4 regions of the Streptomyces sp. NPDC048171 genome follow, and region 1 is predicted to be linked to each of the others. Evidence: riboswitches for the same ligand, from Rfam matches in the RefSeq annotation. Region 1 holds a riboswitch; each other region holds the start of a gene.

Region 1 (3,199 bases):
TATACGGAGCCAGTGCAGCCGAAGAGGGTTCCGCCACGAGGAGGGGTTCGCCATGACCCGACCGTCCGCCCGCCACGTCCTGCCCGAGTTCACCGAGCGCACGAGTGCCGGAGCCCGTACGTCGGACCCGTACTCGAAGCTGCTGGAGGAGCGGATCGTCCTTCTCGGGACGCCGGTCGACGAGACCTCCGCGAACGACGTGATGGCGCAGTTCATGCACCTGGAGCACCAGGCCCCGGACCGGGACATCGCCCTCTGCATCAACTCCTCCGGCGGCTCGTTCACGGCCATGACGGCGATCTACGACACGATGCGCTACGTCGCCTGCGACGTGGAGACGACCTGTCTCGGACAGGCCGGCGCGTCCGCCGCGCTGCTGCTGGCGGCGGGCACGCCGGGCAAGCGCGCGATGCTGCCCGGGGCGCGGGTGGTGCTCCGTCAGCCCTCGCTCACCGAGCCGATGGAGGGGCAGGCGAGCGACCTGGCCATCCGGGCCGGGGAGTTGACCCGGATCCGCGCCCGTCTGGAGGAGATCCTCGTACGGCACACGGGCCGCACTCCGGCGCAGGTGACCGAAGACCTCGAGCGGGACACCGTCCTGGACGCCCAACAGGCCCTGGAGTACGGGCTGGTGGACCGGATCGTGGCCGACCGCTCGGCCGTGCCCGGCACACCCCGCACCCGGTGAACGGCCGATGCTGCCACCGGAACTGCCGCCCCTGCCCGCCCTGACCCGCGCCGAGGCCGAGCTGATCGACCGCTACCTGGACGTCGTCGACCTGCTCGGGCGCATCAACCCCGCGCGGGACGGCGACACCTACCGGGGACTGCGGGCCGCCCAGGCGCTGGTGGGGAAGGCCGCGGCCCTGCGCGACGCGCTGGAGCTGATGCACGCGCGGGGTGAGACGGAACTGCACGCGCCCACCCTCGCCCGGGCCCTGCGGGTACTGGACGGCGAGCGGCGGACGGGACGCCTCAGTCTTCCGCCGTGTTCCGAGAGTTGAGTGGACGGGGTTCGAAACGGACCAAAAGACGTACCTCCTTTCGGCGTAGGAACACACCCGGTTGACGACCGGTCCGGGTTGCGCGGCCGCCCTCTCCCGACGTCTGCGCCCACCGCTGCGCCGCTGGTCCCGGGGTCGTCGCCGCCTACGGCCCCGGCTCGAACACAGGCGTGTCCACCCGAACGGGTGGGTGGTGAGTAACAACACAAAAGGCACGTTCCGTTGGGAATTCCCCCTCCGGCGAGACAAGATCCGTGACTGACGACAAGCCCCCGCCGCAGCGGCGGGGCGGTCCGGGCGGACGCCGAATCCTGCCGCCGTCCGGACGACCGGTCGCGAGGGAAGTGGATCGGCAGGAGTGGAGGACCCGAGCACGACGGGTCGCAGGAGCGGACGCCTCCGTGGGAGAGGCGCCGGACCGAGCAGCCCTTGGGGTGAAGCCGCACTCGTGCGGCCGGGCAACTTCGCCAGCCCGAATCCGACAGGTCATCCTTCACAGGCGGCTGACGAAGGGTTGCGCATGTTCGCGCTCAATCGTGTCCCGTCCCTGATGGCTCGTGCCGGTACGGCCTCGGCCCTCACTCTCGCCGCTGTCGGCGGCTCCGTCGTGGTCCCCGGTTTCTCCTCGGAGGCGGCCGCGGCGGCTCATGCGACGAAGGCCCTCAAGATCGCGGCCTCCAAGAAGGGCTCCCCCTACAGGTGGGGCGCCGTCGGGCCCCGCAGGTTCGACTGCTCCGGCCTGACGCTGTACTCGTTCAAGAAGGCCGGCAAGAAGCTGCCGCGCACCGCTGCCCAGCAGTACAACAAGACCCGCCACGTCTCGGCCAAGAAGCGCAAGGCGGGAGACCTGGTCTTCTTCCACTCGGGCCGCAGCGTCTACCACGTCGGTATCTACGCCGGGAAGGGCAAGCTCTGGCACGCCCCGAAGACCGGGGACGTGGTGCGCCTGCAGAAGATCTGGACCGGGAGCGTCTCCTACGGGCGGGTCAAGTAGCCCCTGAGGGGCGAGCGCCCCTTGATCGAGTGACCCGGGGTCAGACAGCCCGGGGGCGAGTAGCTCTCCCGAAGGGGATGACGGCGTTCTGCCCCGCCGTCACCCCCTCGGCGGCGGCCGGGGGGCGGGGGGCGGTCCAGGGCAGTTCGATGGAGACGGTCTTGCCGCCCTCCCGCGTGGGGCGGACCCGCAGCTTGCCGCCGCATTCGGCGGTCAGCCAGCGGATGATCACCATGCCGCGACCGTTGTCCTGCTGCACGGCGGCGGGCAGGCGCTTGGGGAAGCGCGGATGGCTGTCGGTGACGCCGATGCGCAGCCGCTCGTCACGGTCGAGGACGAGATCCACCGTGAAGGTGGGCGACTGCCCGAGCGTGTGCTGGACCGCGTTGGTCGCCAGTTCGGAGACGATGAGCCGGACCGTGTCGGACATCTCCGCGTCCGACGGCAGGCCCCACTCCACCAGCGTGCCGGCCACATAGGTGCGCGCGGCGGCCACCGAAGCGGGATCGCTCGGCAGAGTGACGGATGCTTCCAGGTGATCGGCCATGGCGACGTCGTCCCTTTCTCACGGGACCGTGGTCCGACACGAAGCGGGCGGTTCGAGTACGGTCCCGGACTGGTGCTTCGCCGCCAGACTGCCATCACCCGGCCCGTGAAGGACGGCGATCCACCAAGATATGCATATATCTGTCGCTCGAAGCGGTGAACTCTGCGACGGCAGAGCGGATTTGGGCGGCCCATAAGGAGTAAGGGAGTGGCCCATGCAGCACGGTCCGGTGGTGCGCCGCAGGAAGCTGGGCGCGGAACTGCGCGCCCTGCGCACGACGGCGGGCATCACCAGCGGGGAGGCGGCCCGCCTGGTGGGCTGGCACCAGTCGAAGGTCAGCCGCATCGAGACCGGGACGAGCGGGGCGAAACCGGCCGACGTGCGGTTACTGCTCGACGCCTACGGCGTGGACGACGACCAGCTGCGCGGGCTGCTGGTGATGCTGGCGCGCTCCGACGACGCGGGCGGCCGGCACCACTGGTGGCACGCCTACCGCGGGGTGCTGCCGCCCACCTACCGCGACTTCATCAGCCTGGAGTCCCAGGCCGGCGCGATGCGCACCCTGGAGACCACGGTGGTCCCGGGACTCCTCCAGACACCGGAGTACGCCCGCGAGGTGACGCGGGCCGCCGTGGACGGCATGCCGGAGGAGCG
Region 2 (3,199 bases), on a different contig from region 1:
TTCCTCCCCCGCCCCGTAGGGGACGGGTGCGCCGCCGGCCGGCGGAGGGCACCCGTCCGTGGCGCGGCGCACGGGCGGGGCGGGGTTCAGCCGGCCCGGTGCACCACGGCGTCGCACAGTTCCACCAGCGCGGCCTTCGCCTCGCACTCCCGCAGCGGAGCCAGGGCCGCGCGGGCCTCCTTGGCATAGCGGACGGTGTCCCGCCGGGCGTGCTCCAGCGCGGGGTGGGCGCGCAGCAGACGCAGCGCCTCGGCGTGCCGGGCGTCGTCGCTCAGGTCGGAGTCGAGCAGCTCGCTCAGCGCGATGTCCTCGGCGAGGCCCAGCCGGGCCGCACGCTCGCGCAGCCGGAGCACCGGCAGGGTGGGGATGCCCTCGCGCAGGTCCGTGCCGGGCGTCTTGCCCGACTCGTGGGAGTCGGAGGCGATGTCCAGGACGTCGTCCGCGAGCTGGAAGGCGACGCCGAGCCGCTCGCCGTACTGGGTGAGTACGTCCACCACCGTCTCGTCGGCGCCCGACATCATCGCGCCGAACCGGCAGGAGACGGCCACCAGCGAGCCGGTCTTGCCGCCCAGCACGTCCAGGTAGTGGTCGACGGGGTCCCGGCCGTCCTGCGGGCCGGCCGTCTCCAGGATCTGGCCGGTGACCAGCCGCTCGAACGCGAGGGCCTGCACGCGGACCGCTTCGGGCCCGAGGTCGGCGAGGATCTGGGAGGCGCGGGCGAACAGGAAGTCGCCGGTCAGGACCGCGACCGAGTTGTCCCAGCGGACATTGGCGCTGGCGACCCCGCGCCGCACGGCGGCCTCGTCCATCACGTCGTCGTGGTACAGCGTGGCCAGGTGGGTCAGCTCCACCACCACGGCCGAGGGCACGATCCCGGGGGCGTAGGGGTCGCCGAACTGGGCCGAGAGCATCACGAGGAGCGGCCGGAACCGCTTGCCGCCGGCCCGCACCAGGTGCTGGGCGGCCTCCGTGATGAAGGGCACCTCGCTCTTGGTTGCCTCAAGCAACCCTTCCTCGACCGCGACCAATCCGGCCTGGACATCGGCTTCCAGAGCCTGGTCCCGCACGCTCAGCCCGAACGGCCCGACGACGGTCACGAGGGGTCTCCTGTCTGCTGGTGTCTACTGGCGATTACCTGGTTTGTCGATAGGTCGCTGCCACCACTCGAGTCAGCGTATCCGGTCACCTTTCGATCACCGCTAGCGCCCACCGCTACAGGCCGGGCTGTATCGGATCATGAGCGGTATGTTTTTGATCAGTCGATATGAGCACATATTGGCCGATTTCAATATCGCCTCCCCGGCCCCGAACGGATGCCCGCCCGGCACACGAAAACACCGGAAGGGCGAAGCGCTCTGCATTGAGGGCCGGTTGGGGCATAGTTGGGACTAATGCCCGTTTTGCCGCGCTTGTTGAGGCCCGTGAGTTGGCTCACTCCGGAGCCCTCTCGGGCAACCCCGCCGCAACCTGTGCCCTCCCTTTGCCCCGCAAGCCAGTTGAGACTTGGCAACCGCAAAGGATCAAGAGCCTCAAACACCTCAGACCAAGGTCAACAGGACGTTGGGTGATTCCTGCACTTGTTTCGGACATGTGCTCTCGCATACGTTCCCGGCCTGTCGGGCGGACGCCGAATCCTGCCATCGCCCGTACGCACAGTCATCCACTCAACTCACTCGCCGGCAGGAGCGGGGGACCCAGGTAAGTCGCCGCACCGGTCACCACCGGAGCGGCTCGGGGTGAAGCCGTACCCGTCAGGGCGCGGCCGGGCACCTCCCCGCCCGAACCCGACAGCTCACCTCGCAGGCGTCAGGAGAGGGACACAGATGTCTGCCAACGGTCAGAACCGTCACGCCCGGACCACCCGGATCGCCCGCAAGCTCGCCCTGGCCGGCACCGGTGCCGCGGTGCTCGCCCTGCCGCTCATCGGCGCCACCGGCGCGTCCGCGGCCACCCCGGCCGCCCCGGCCGCCACCAAGACGGCCGCCACGGCGGCGACCGCCTACCCGGACAACCTCGACGGCTGGATCCGCGAGTCGCTCGACGTCATGGCGCAGCACGGCATCCCCGGCTCGTACGAGGGCATTCACCGCAACATCATGCGGGAGTCGTCCGGCAACCCGCTCGCCATCAACAACTGGGACATCAACGCCATCAACGGCACCCCGTCCAAGGGCCTGCTCCAGGTGATCGACCCGACCTTCCAGGCGTACCACGTCGAGGGCACCTCCTGGGACCCGTACGACCCGGTCGCCAACATCACCGCGGCCTGCAACTACGCGGCCGACCGGTACGGCTCGATGGACAACGTCTTCGGCGCGTACTGAGCCGCACCGCGACATTCAGAAGACCCGTTCGAGGACGACGGCCACGCCGTCGTCCTCGTTCGTCGTCGTGACCTCGTCGGCCACCGCCTTGAGTTCGGGGTGGGCACCGGCCATGGCGACGCCGTGCGCCGCCCAGTCGAACATCGGGATGTCGTTGGGCATGTCGCCGAAGGCGATCGTGCGCCGCCGGCCCACTCCCAGTCGCTCTGCGGCCAGCGCCAGGCCGGTCGCCTTGGTGATGCCGCACGGCTGCAGCTCCACCGTGCCGGGCCCCGACATGGTGACCGTCGCGAGGGAGCCGACCACCGCGCGCGCGGTCGACGCCAACTCGTCGTCGCTCAGGTCGGGGTGGCGCAGCAGCACCTTGCTGATCGGGGTGCGCCACAGCTGGTCGCGCCGCTCCACCCGCACCGCGGGCAGCGTGGGGTGGGGCATCAGGTACCCGGGCTCGATGAGGGTCAGGCCGTCGACGCCGTCCTGGTCGACCGCGGCGTACACCTGGCCCACCTCGGCCTCGATCTTGCCGAGCGCCGTCTCCGCCAGCTCCCGGTCCAGGGTCACCGACCACGGCATCCGGTGCGCGCCGGCGTCGTACACCTGCGCGCCCTGCCCGCACACCGCGAGCCCCGTGCACCCGAGGCGGTCGAGCAGGGGCCGCACCCGGGGTGCCGGGCGCCCCGTCACCACCAGATGCCGCGCACCCGCCCGGGCCACCCGCGCCAGCGCGGCCAGCGACCGTTCGGAGACGGTGTCGTCGCCGCGGAGCAGCGTGCCGTCGAGGTCGGTGGCGACGAGTGAGTATGCGGTGCGGTCCATGATCAGAGAATACGGACGCGACACCGGTCCGACTCACCCGCGACCGGTTCCGAACGAGG
Region 3 (3,199 bases), on a different contig from region 1:
GGTCCTGGACGCTGCGCAGCGACCACAGGTCGAGCACCGGGCAGCCGTACCGGTCGGCGATGGCGCGGACGTGTCCGTTGTATGTGGCGATCTTGCCGCGCAGATGCTTGAGCACGGGCACGCCGCGGGTGTCGAACCCGGTCGTCACGAGGACGGTGCCGGCCGCTTCGGCCAGCGCGGCCACCGCCCGCTCGAACCGCTCGGCCACCTCGTCGGGGTCGGTGCCGGGCCGGAGGATGTCGTTGCCGCCGGCCGCGAGCGAGACGAGGTCCGGTGCGAGTGCGGCGACTCGGGGGACCTGTTCTGCCGCGATCTGGTCGAGCAGTCTGCCGCGCACGGCGAGGTTCGCGTAGGTGAAGTCGCCCTCGGGGCGCCGGTCTGCGAGCAGTACGGCGAATCGGTCGGCCCAGCCGACGAACGCCCCGTCGGGGCCGCGGTCGCCGACGCCCTCGGTGAAGCTGTCCCCCAGCGCCACGTACGACCCGATCACTGCTCTGCTGTCATTCTTCGAATCGTCTGCCACATCGGGCCATGATTCACCTTGGAATGTGACCTACGCGACCGTAGGCAGGGGTTGACGGTCGGTGAGAAAGGCCACGCCTAAAGGCTTGGTCAATTGCGGAATACACCGAAGGCCGGACCCGGGGATCGGGGTCCGGCCTTCGGTGGCGTGGGGGCTGCGCCCTGGCCGTGCGTCAGAGAGAGACGCCGTGCGAGCGCAGGAACGCGACCGGGTCGATGTCCGACCCGTAGTCCGGCGTGGTGCGGATCTCGAAGTGCAGGTGCGGACCGGTCACGTTGCCGGTGGCACCCGAGAGGCCGACCTGCTGACCCGCCGTCACCGACTGGCCGGCGGAGACGGAGAGGGAGGAGAGGTGGGCGTACTGGGCGTAGTGGCCGTCGGCGAGCTGGATGACGACCTGGTTGCCGTACGCACCGCCGGGGCCGGCGGAGACGACGGTGCCCGCGCCGACGGCCTTGAGCGGGGTGCCGGTCGGGACGACGAAGTCCGTGCCGGTGTGGTAGCCGCTGGACCACATGCTGCCGGACTGGTGGTACGGGGTACCGACGGTGCCGCCCGCGACGGGAGAGGTGTAGCCGCTGCTGGTGCCGGCGTCCGAGGTGGAGGCCTTCTCGGCGTCCGTGGACTTCTCGGCGGGCTTGGCGGCGGGCTTCTCCGCCTCGGCCGGCTTCTCCGCGGCGGGCTTCTCGGCGGCCGGCTTCTCGGCGGCGGGCTTCTCCGACTGGGCGGCCTTGGCGCCGACCGAGAGCTTCAGGCCGGGGTGGATCAGTGACGGGTCCGAACCGATGGCCTGGCGGTTGTCCTCGTACAGCTTCTTCCAGCCGCCGTCGACGTTCTGCTCGTCGGCGATCCGGGAGAGGTAGTCGCCGCTCTTGACGGTGTAGGTCCGCGCGTCCGAGTTCTTCTCGGCGCCACTCGCGGCGGCCTTCTTCGCCGTCGCCGCAATGGACTGGACGGACTGCTCGGAAACGGAGTGCGCGGGGGCGGCGTTGGCGCCGGCGGCCCCGATCAGCGGGAGCGCGAGCGCGGCGCCACCGGTTCCGGCGACGGCGATGGTGCGGGTCAGGCGCATGGCCCTGGTACGGCGGTGCTTACCCTTCGCGGGCATGGCGAATTCCTCTCCGGCGCCTGCGAGGTGAGCTGTCGGGTTCGGGCTGGAGATGCCCGGCCGCGCCGAAACGCGGCTTCACCCCAAGCCGTTCCGGGAACCGGAACAGGCATTCGTACCTGTGGGTCCCCCGCTCCTGCCGGTACGGGTGGTGGATGAGAGTGGGCTCCGGTCGGCGGCAGGATTAGGCGTCCGTCCGGATCGGTGGTGAACGTAAGGGACCAAGACGCACCCGGACAAGCGAAGGGTTCCACCAGAAGGCGTTCCGATTGATCCTTTACGGGAATATCCGGTCACACTCCGTCGATTCGGGGAATGGCATTTCGCGCGAACATCCTTGAAAACCGGCTTGATTACGTGAACATGACGGACGACGCACGGTTACGGATATGACGCTGCTCACGCGCCACTTCTCCACCCTTTCGCAATTCAGCGTCAGTTGGAATTAAGGCATCAATTCGGACAGAAGGCGCGATGCCGTCCTTAATGCCCTGTGGACAACTCATTGGCGCAGACAGGGGATGCCGTATCGTCGAGGCGAGCCCGCCGCCGAGCAGCGTCGGCGGGGCGGAGTGGGAGGAGTCCCCGTGACGCAGCAGGTCCCGTCGACCGAACCCGAGCTGACCGGTGTGCGCAATTTCCGGGACGTCGGCGGACTGCCGGCCGCGGACGGGCGACGGGTGCGGCACGGCGTGCTGTTCCGCAGCGGCCACCTGGCGCACGCCACCGGGGAGGACGCCGCCTTCCTGGCCACCCTCGGCCTGCACACCATTTTCGACTTCCGCAACGCGGCCGACCAGAAGCTGGAAGGCCCCGACGTCGAGCTGCCGGGCGTGCGCAATGTGAACCTGCCGCTGAGCGACCCGGCGGACGGCGCCGAGTTCTGGAAGATGGTCCGCGACGGCGACCTCGACCAGCTGCACGCGATCCTGGCCGACGGCAAGGGCGCCCAGCGGATGATCGCGTCCTACCGCACGATCATCACGGAGCGCACGGCGGAGCACTCCCGGGTGCTGCACGCGCTCGCCGAGGACAGCGTCCCCGCCCTGATGCACTGCGCGGCGGGCAAGGACCGCGCGGGCCTGTCGATCGCGGTCACGCTGCTCGCGCTCGGCGTCGAGCGCGACGCAGTCCTCGACGACTACCTCAAGTCGAACGCCACGCACCGCCGCTACAAGGTGCGCCGCGGCAGCTCCGCCGCCTCGGCCTACTCCCCCGAGGTCATGGAGCTGCTGAGCCCCCTGTTCGACGCGCGCGCCGAGTACCTGGCGGCGGCCTTCGACACCGTCGAGGAGACCTGGGGCGGCGTCGACGCCTACCTGGAGCAGGGCCTGCACCTCACCCCGGCGACCCGGGAGCGGCTGCGCGAGCGGATGCTGGACTGATCCGGCACGGCACCGGTCCGCACGACCGCTATCGGCCGGCGCCCACCTCGAAGAGCAGGTAGAGGAAGCCGCCGAAGACGTGCCCCAGGGCGATGTAGATGAGCAGCCGCACCCACAGGGCACGCGGGAACTTCTCCTCCATGGAACTCACGACATCTCCCCAGGGGTCGTCGGGCCGAGGCA
Region 4 (3,199 bases), on a different contig from region 1:
CGGCGGCCAGGGCCGTCCAGCCGAGCAGCGAGAACCGGGTGCCGAGCACGGTGGTCGCGGCGACCGCGGTGAGCGCGCCCGGTGTCCCCGCCCGCGTCAGCCACTGCGGGCGCTCGACCAGCAGCAGGTAGACGAAGTTCGCCGCCAGGGCCAGCCAGGCGGCGCAGGCCAGGAACAGGGCGATGCGGGACAGGACCTCGTATCCCGTCAGGTGCATGGCGACCGACAGGATGCCGGTCGCCATGACCGCGGCCCCGGCCGCCGGTGGACGCTGCGCCCACCAGGCGCGCAGGGGGGAGGGGAGAGTGCCTGACGACGTGCCTGACGACATGTCCCCGATGCTAGAGAGCCGGGCCGGTCAGGCCGGGCGCACCACGCTGTGGATCGACGACTCGCCGTCGTAGTAGATCGACTCCTCGCGGACGTACGCGCCCGGCTTCGGGGCGTGGATCATCATGCCGTTGCCGATGTAGAGGCCGACATGGCTGAGGTCGTCGTAGAAGAAGACGAGGTCACCGGGTTGCGCCTGGGAGACGGGGACGGTCGTTCCGGCGTTGACCTGGTCGTACGTGACGCGCGGCAGCGTCACCCCCGCGGCCTTCCAGGCGGCCTGGGTGAGGCCGGAGCAGTCGTAGGAGCCGGGGCCGGTGGCGCCCCAGACGTACGGCTTGCCGATCTGGGCGCGGGCGAAGCCGAGCGCCTTCTCGGCCTTGGTGCCGTACGACGAGTCCGGCGTCGAGGAGCCCGACGAGCTGTTGCCGCCGGACTCCGAGGAACCGGAGGAACTTCCTCCGCCGCTCTCCTGCTGTGCGGCCTCCTCCCGCCGCTCGCGCTCCTCGGCCTGCTGCCGGGCCTGCTGCTCGGCCAGCTCCGCGGCCTTGCGGGCGGCCTCCTCCTGCTTCTTCTTCTCGATCGCCGCGAGCCGGGCCTTCTCCTCGGCGGTCAGCTTCGAGAGCAGTTCACGCGCGGTGGCGAGCTTCTTCTGGACGGTCGACTTGGCCGTCTTCAGGTCCTGCTGGGAGCCGGTGAGCGTCTCCAGGCTCTCGGCGGCCTCCCGGCGCTTCTTCATCGTCTCGGACTGCTGCGTGACGTAGTCGTCGACCGCGGTCTTCTGACGGCCGGTGAGCCGGCCCATCAGCTGGTTCTGGTCGAAGTACTCCTGCGGCGAGTCCGCGAGCAGGAAGGTCGCCGTCTCCGGGACCGCCGTGCCCGTGCGGTACTGCGCGGACGCGAAGGAACCCAGTTCCTCGCGCGCGTCGTTGAGCTTCTGGGTGCGCTGGGCGACGTCGTCGAGGAGGGTGTCGACCTTCTTGCGCTGCTTGGCGGTCTTCTCCTTGGCCGCGTTGTACTTCTCGGTGGCCGACCCCGCCTGGCGGTAGAGGTCGTCGACCTTCTTCTCGACCTCTTCGAGGCTCGGCCTGTCGTCGTCCGACGGCGTGGCGTTCGCTGTCTGGGACAGCAGGGCGACGGAGGTGAGGGCCGCTGTGGCGAGGGCCGGGGTCCGTATGCCCGCGACGCGTGATCCGGTGGGGCGCGACTTGCGGTGCGACGCCAAGGAGGCGCTCCTTCCAAGTGCTCCGCCTACCGGGTTAGCTGTCGGGTTCGGGCGGCACGGAAGGGTTGCCCTACGGCGGACCGTCCTCATGGAGGGCGGTACGGCCGATTCACCCCAAGTTCTCGGTTGGGTCCCCGGCTCCGGGCGCCGTGGCGGGCACGCCGGACTCGGCGGAGGCCGCGCGGCCCGGCGAGGTTCGCCGGAGGGGGTCGTTCGGCCTGCTCGCACGGTAGCCAACTCGTGTGGCCGCTGTGAAGGTTGGTGGGTGATATGCCCGATACATTTTCGTGACCTTGGCGACGGGTGTCACTCTCCGTGTTCCGGCAGGTCGCAGGGCGTACCGGTGTGAGGTGTCCCGGACATTCTCCGGGGTGGCATCGGGTTGTCGGTGGGGCGCCCTAGACTCGGAGAGCGATGAGCAGCCTCTTTGACGACAGCTTCCTGGCGAGCCTCCAGACCCCCCGGGGTCACGAGGAGGAACCCCCGCCGCCGCCCGAGGACGGTCACGGACCGGAGCCGGTCCCGCACGACCTGTTCGGCGGGAAGTTCGACGCGCCCCCGGAGCGGGACCGGTACTACCGGGACGGCGCCCCGCGCCCCGCCCTGGACCCGGCCGCCCTCCTGGACGGGCTGAACGACAATCAGCGCGCCGCCGTGGTGCACTCCGGCTCCCCCCTGCTCATCGTGGCCGGCGCCGGCTCCGGCAAGACCCGCGTGCTCACCCACCGCATCGCCCACCTGCTGGCCGAGCGCGGCGTCCACCCGGGCCAGATCCTCGCGATCACCTTCACCAACAAGGCCGCCGGCGAGATGAAGGAGCGCGTCGAGCAGCTCGTCGGCCCGCGCGCCAACGCGATGTGGGTGATGACCTTCCACAGCGCCTGCGTCCGCATCCTGCGCCGCGAGTCGAAGCGGCTCGGTTTCACGTCGTCCTTCTCGATCTACGACGCCGCCGACTCCAAGCGGCTCATGGCGCTGGTCTGCCGCGACCTCGACCTGGACCCCAAGCGCTTCCCGCCCAAGTCCTTCAGCGCCAAGATCAGCAACCTGAAGAACGAGCTGATCGACGAGGAGGACTTCGCCGCCCAGGCGGCTGGGGGCACCTCCCAGACGGAGTCTGGGGGAGGCTTCGAGAAGACGCTCGCCCAGGCGTACGCGATGTACCAGTCGCGGCTGCGTGAGGCCAACGCCCTCGACTTCGACGACCTGATCATGACGACGGTCAACCTGCTCCGCGCCTTCCCGGACGTCGCCGAGCACTACCGCCGCCGCTTCCGGCACGTCATGGTCGACGAGTACCAGGACACCAACCACGCCCAGTACGCCCTGGTGCGCGAGCTGGTCGGCGGGGCCTCGGAGCACCCCGTCGACGTACCGCCGGAGGCCGAGGTCCCGCCCGCCGAGCTGTGTGTGGTGGGCGACGCCGACCAGTCGATCTACGCCTTCCGCGGCGCCACCATCCGCAACATCCTCCAGTTCGAGGAGGACTACCCGAACGCGACGACGATCCTCCTGGAGCAGAACTACCGCTCGACCCAGACCATCCTCACCGCCGCCAACGCGGTCATCGAGCGCAATGAGTCCCGCCGGCCCAAGAACCTGTGGACCAACCAGGGCGCCGGCGCCCAGATCACCGGGTACGTC

Evidence for each region. A riboswitch is a leader RNA that binds a small molecule or an ion and turns the genes downstream of it on or off. The one in region 1 is predicted to bind cyclic di-AMP.
Region 2: it holds a riboswitch for cyclic di-AMP, as region 1 does, so the genes downstream of both, ACGF3J_RS18180 (transglycosylase SLT domain-containing protein) here and ACGF3J_RS26370 (C40 family peptidase) in region 1, are expected to answer to the same signal.
Region 3: it holds a riboswitch for cyclic di-AMP, as region 1 does, so the genes downstream of both, ACGF3J_RS29520 (peptidoglycan DD-metalloendopeptidase family protein) here and ACGF3J_RS26370 (C40 family peptidase) in region 1, are expected to answer to the same signal.
Region 4: it holds a riboswitch for cyclic di-AMP, as region 1 does, so the genes downstream of both, ACGF3J_RS05200 (C40 family peptidase) here and ACGF3J_RS26370 (C40 family peptidase) in region 1, are expected to answer to the same signal.

What each region holds. Positions count from the first base shown of each region.
Region 1 covers NZ_JBIDAU010000009.1:309,357-312,555, forward strand. Annotated here, with positions in the region: gene ACGF3J_RS26360 (ATP-dependent Clp protease proteolytic subunit) at 53-688, shown strand; gene ACGF3J_RS26365 (hypothetical protein) at 696-1,004, shown strand; cyclic di-AMP (ydaO/yuaA leader) riboswitch at 1,374-1,521, shown strand; gene ACGF3J_RS26370 (C40 family peptidase) at 1,525-1,998, shown strand; gene ACGF3J_RS26375 (ATP-binding protein) at 2,039-2,545, opposite strand; gene ACGF3J_RS26380 (helix-turn-helix transcriptional regulator) at 2,760-3,199, shown strand, end outside.
Region 2 covers NZ_JBIDAU010000006.1:145,461-148,659, reverse strand. Annotated here, with positions in the region: gene ACGF3J_RS18185 (polyprenyl synthetase family protein) at 87-1,097, opposite strand; cyclic di-AMP (ydaO/yuaA leader) riboswitch at 1,665-1,820, shown strand; gene ACGF3J_RS18180 (transglycosylase SLT domain-containing protein) at 1,824-2,324, shown strand; gene ACGF3J_RS18175 (HAD family hydrolase) at 2,340-3,140, opposite strand.
Region 3 covers NZ_JBIDAU010000011.1:121,344-124,542, forward strand. Annotated here, with positions in the region: gene ACGF3J_RS29515 (SGNH/GDSL hydrolase family protein) at 1-490, opposite strand, end outside; gene ACGF3J_RS29520 (peptidoglycan DD-metalloendopeptidase family protein) at 696-1,631, opposite strand; cyclic di-AMP (ydaO/yuaA leader) riboswitch at 1,636-1,792, opposite strand; gene ACGF3J_RS29525 (tyrosine-protein phosphatase) at 2,219-3,016, shown strand; gene ACGF3J_RS29530 (DUF6126 family protein) at 3,045-3,167, opposite strand; gene ACGF3J_RS29535 (helix-turn-helix domain-containing protein) at 3,164-3,199, opposite strand, start outside.
Region 4 covers NZ_JBIDAU010000002.1:170,656-173,854, forward strand. Annotated here, with positions in the region: gene ACGF3J_RS05195 (tellurite resistance/C4-dicarboxylate transporter family protein) at 1-331, opposite strand, end outside; gene ACGF3J_RS05200 (C40 family peptidase) at 359-1,555, opposite strand; cyclic di-AMP (ydaO/yuaA leader) riboswitch at 1,564-1,738, opposite strand; gene pcrA (DNA helicase PcrA) at 1,970-3,199, shown strand, end outside.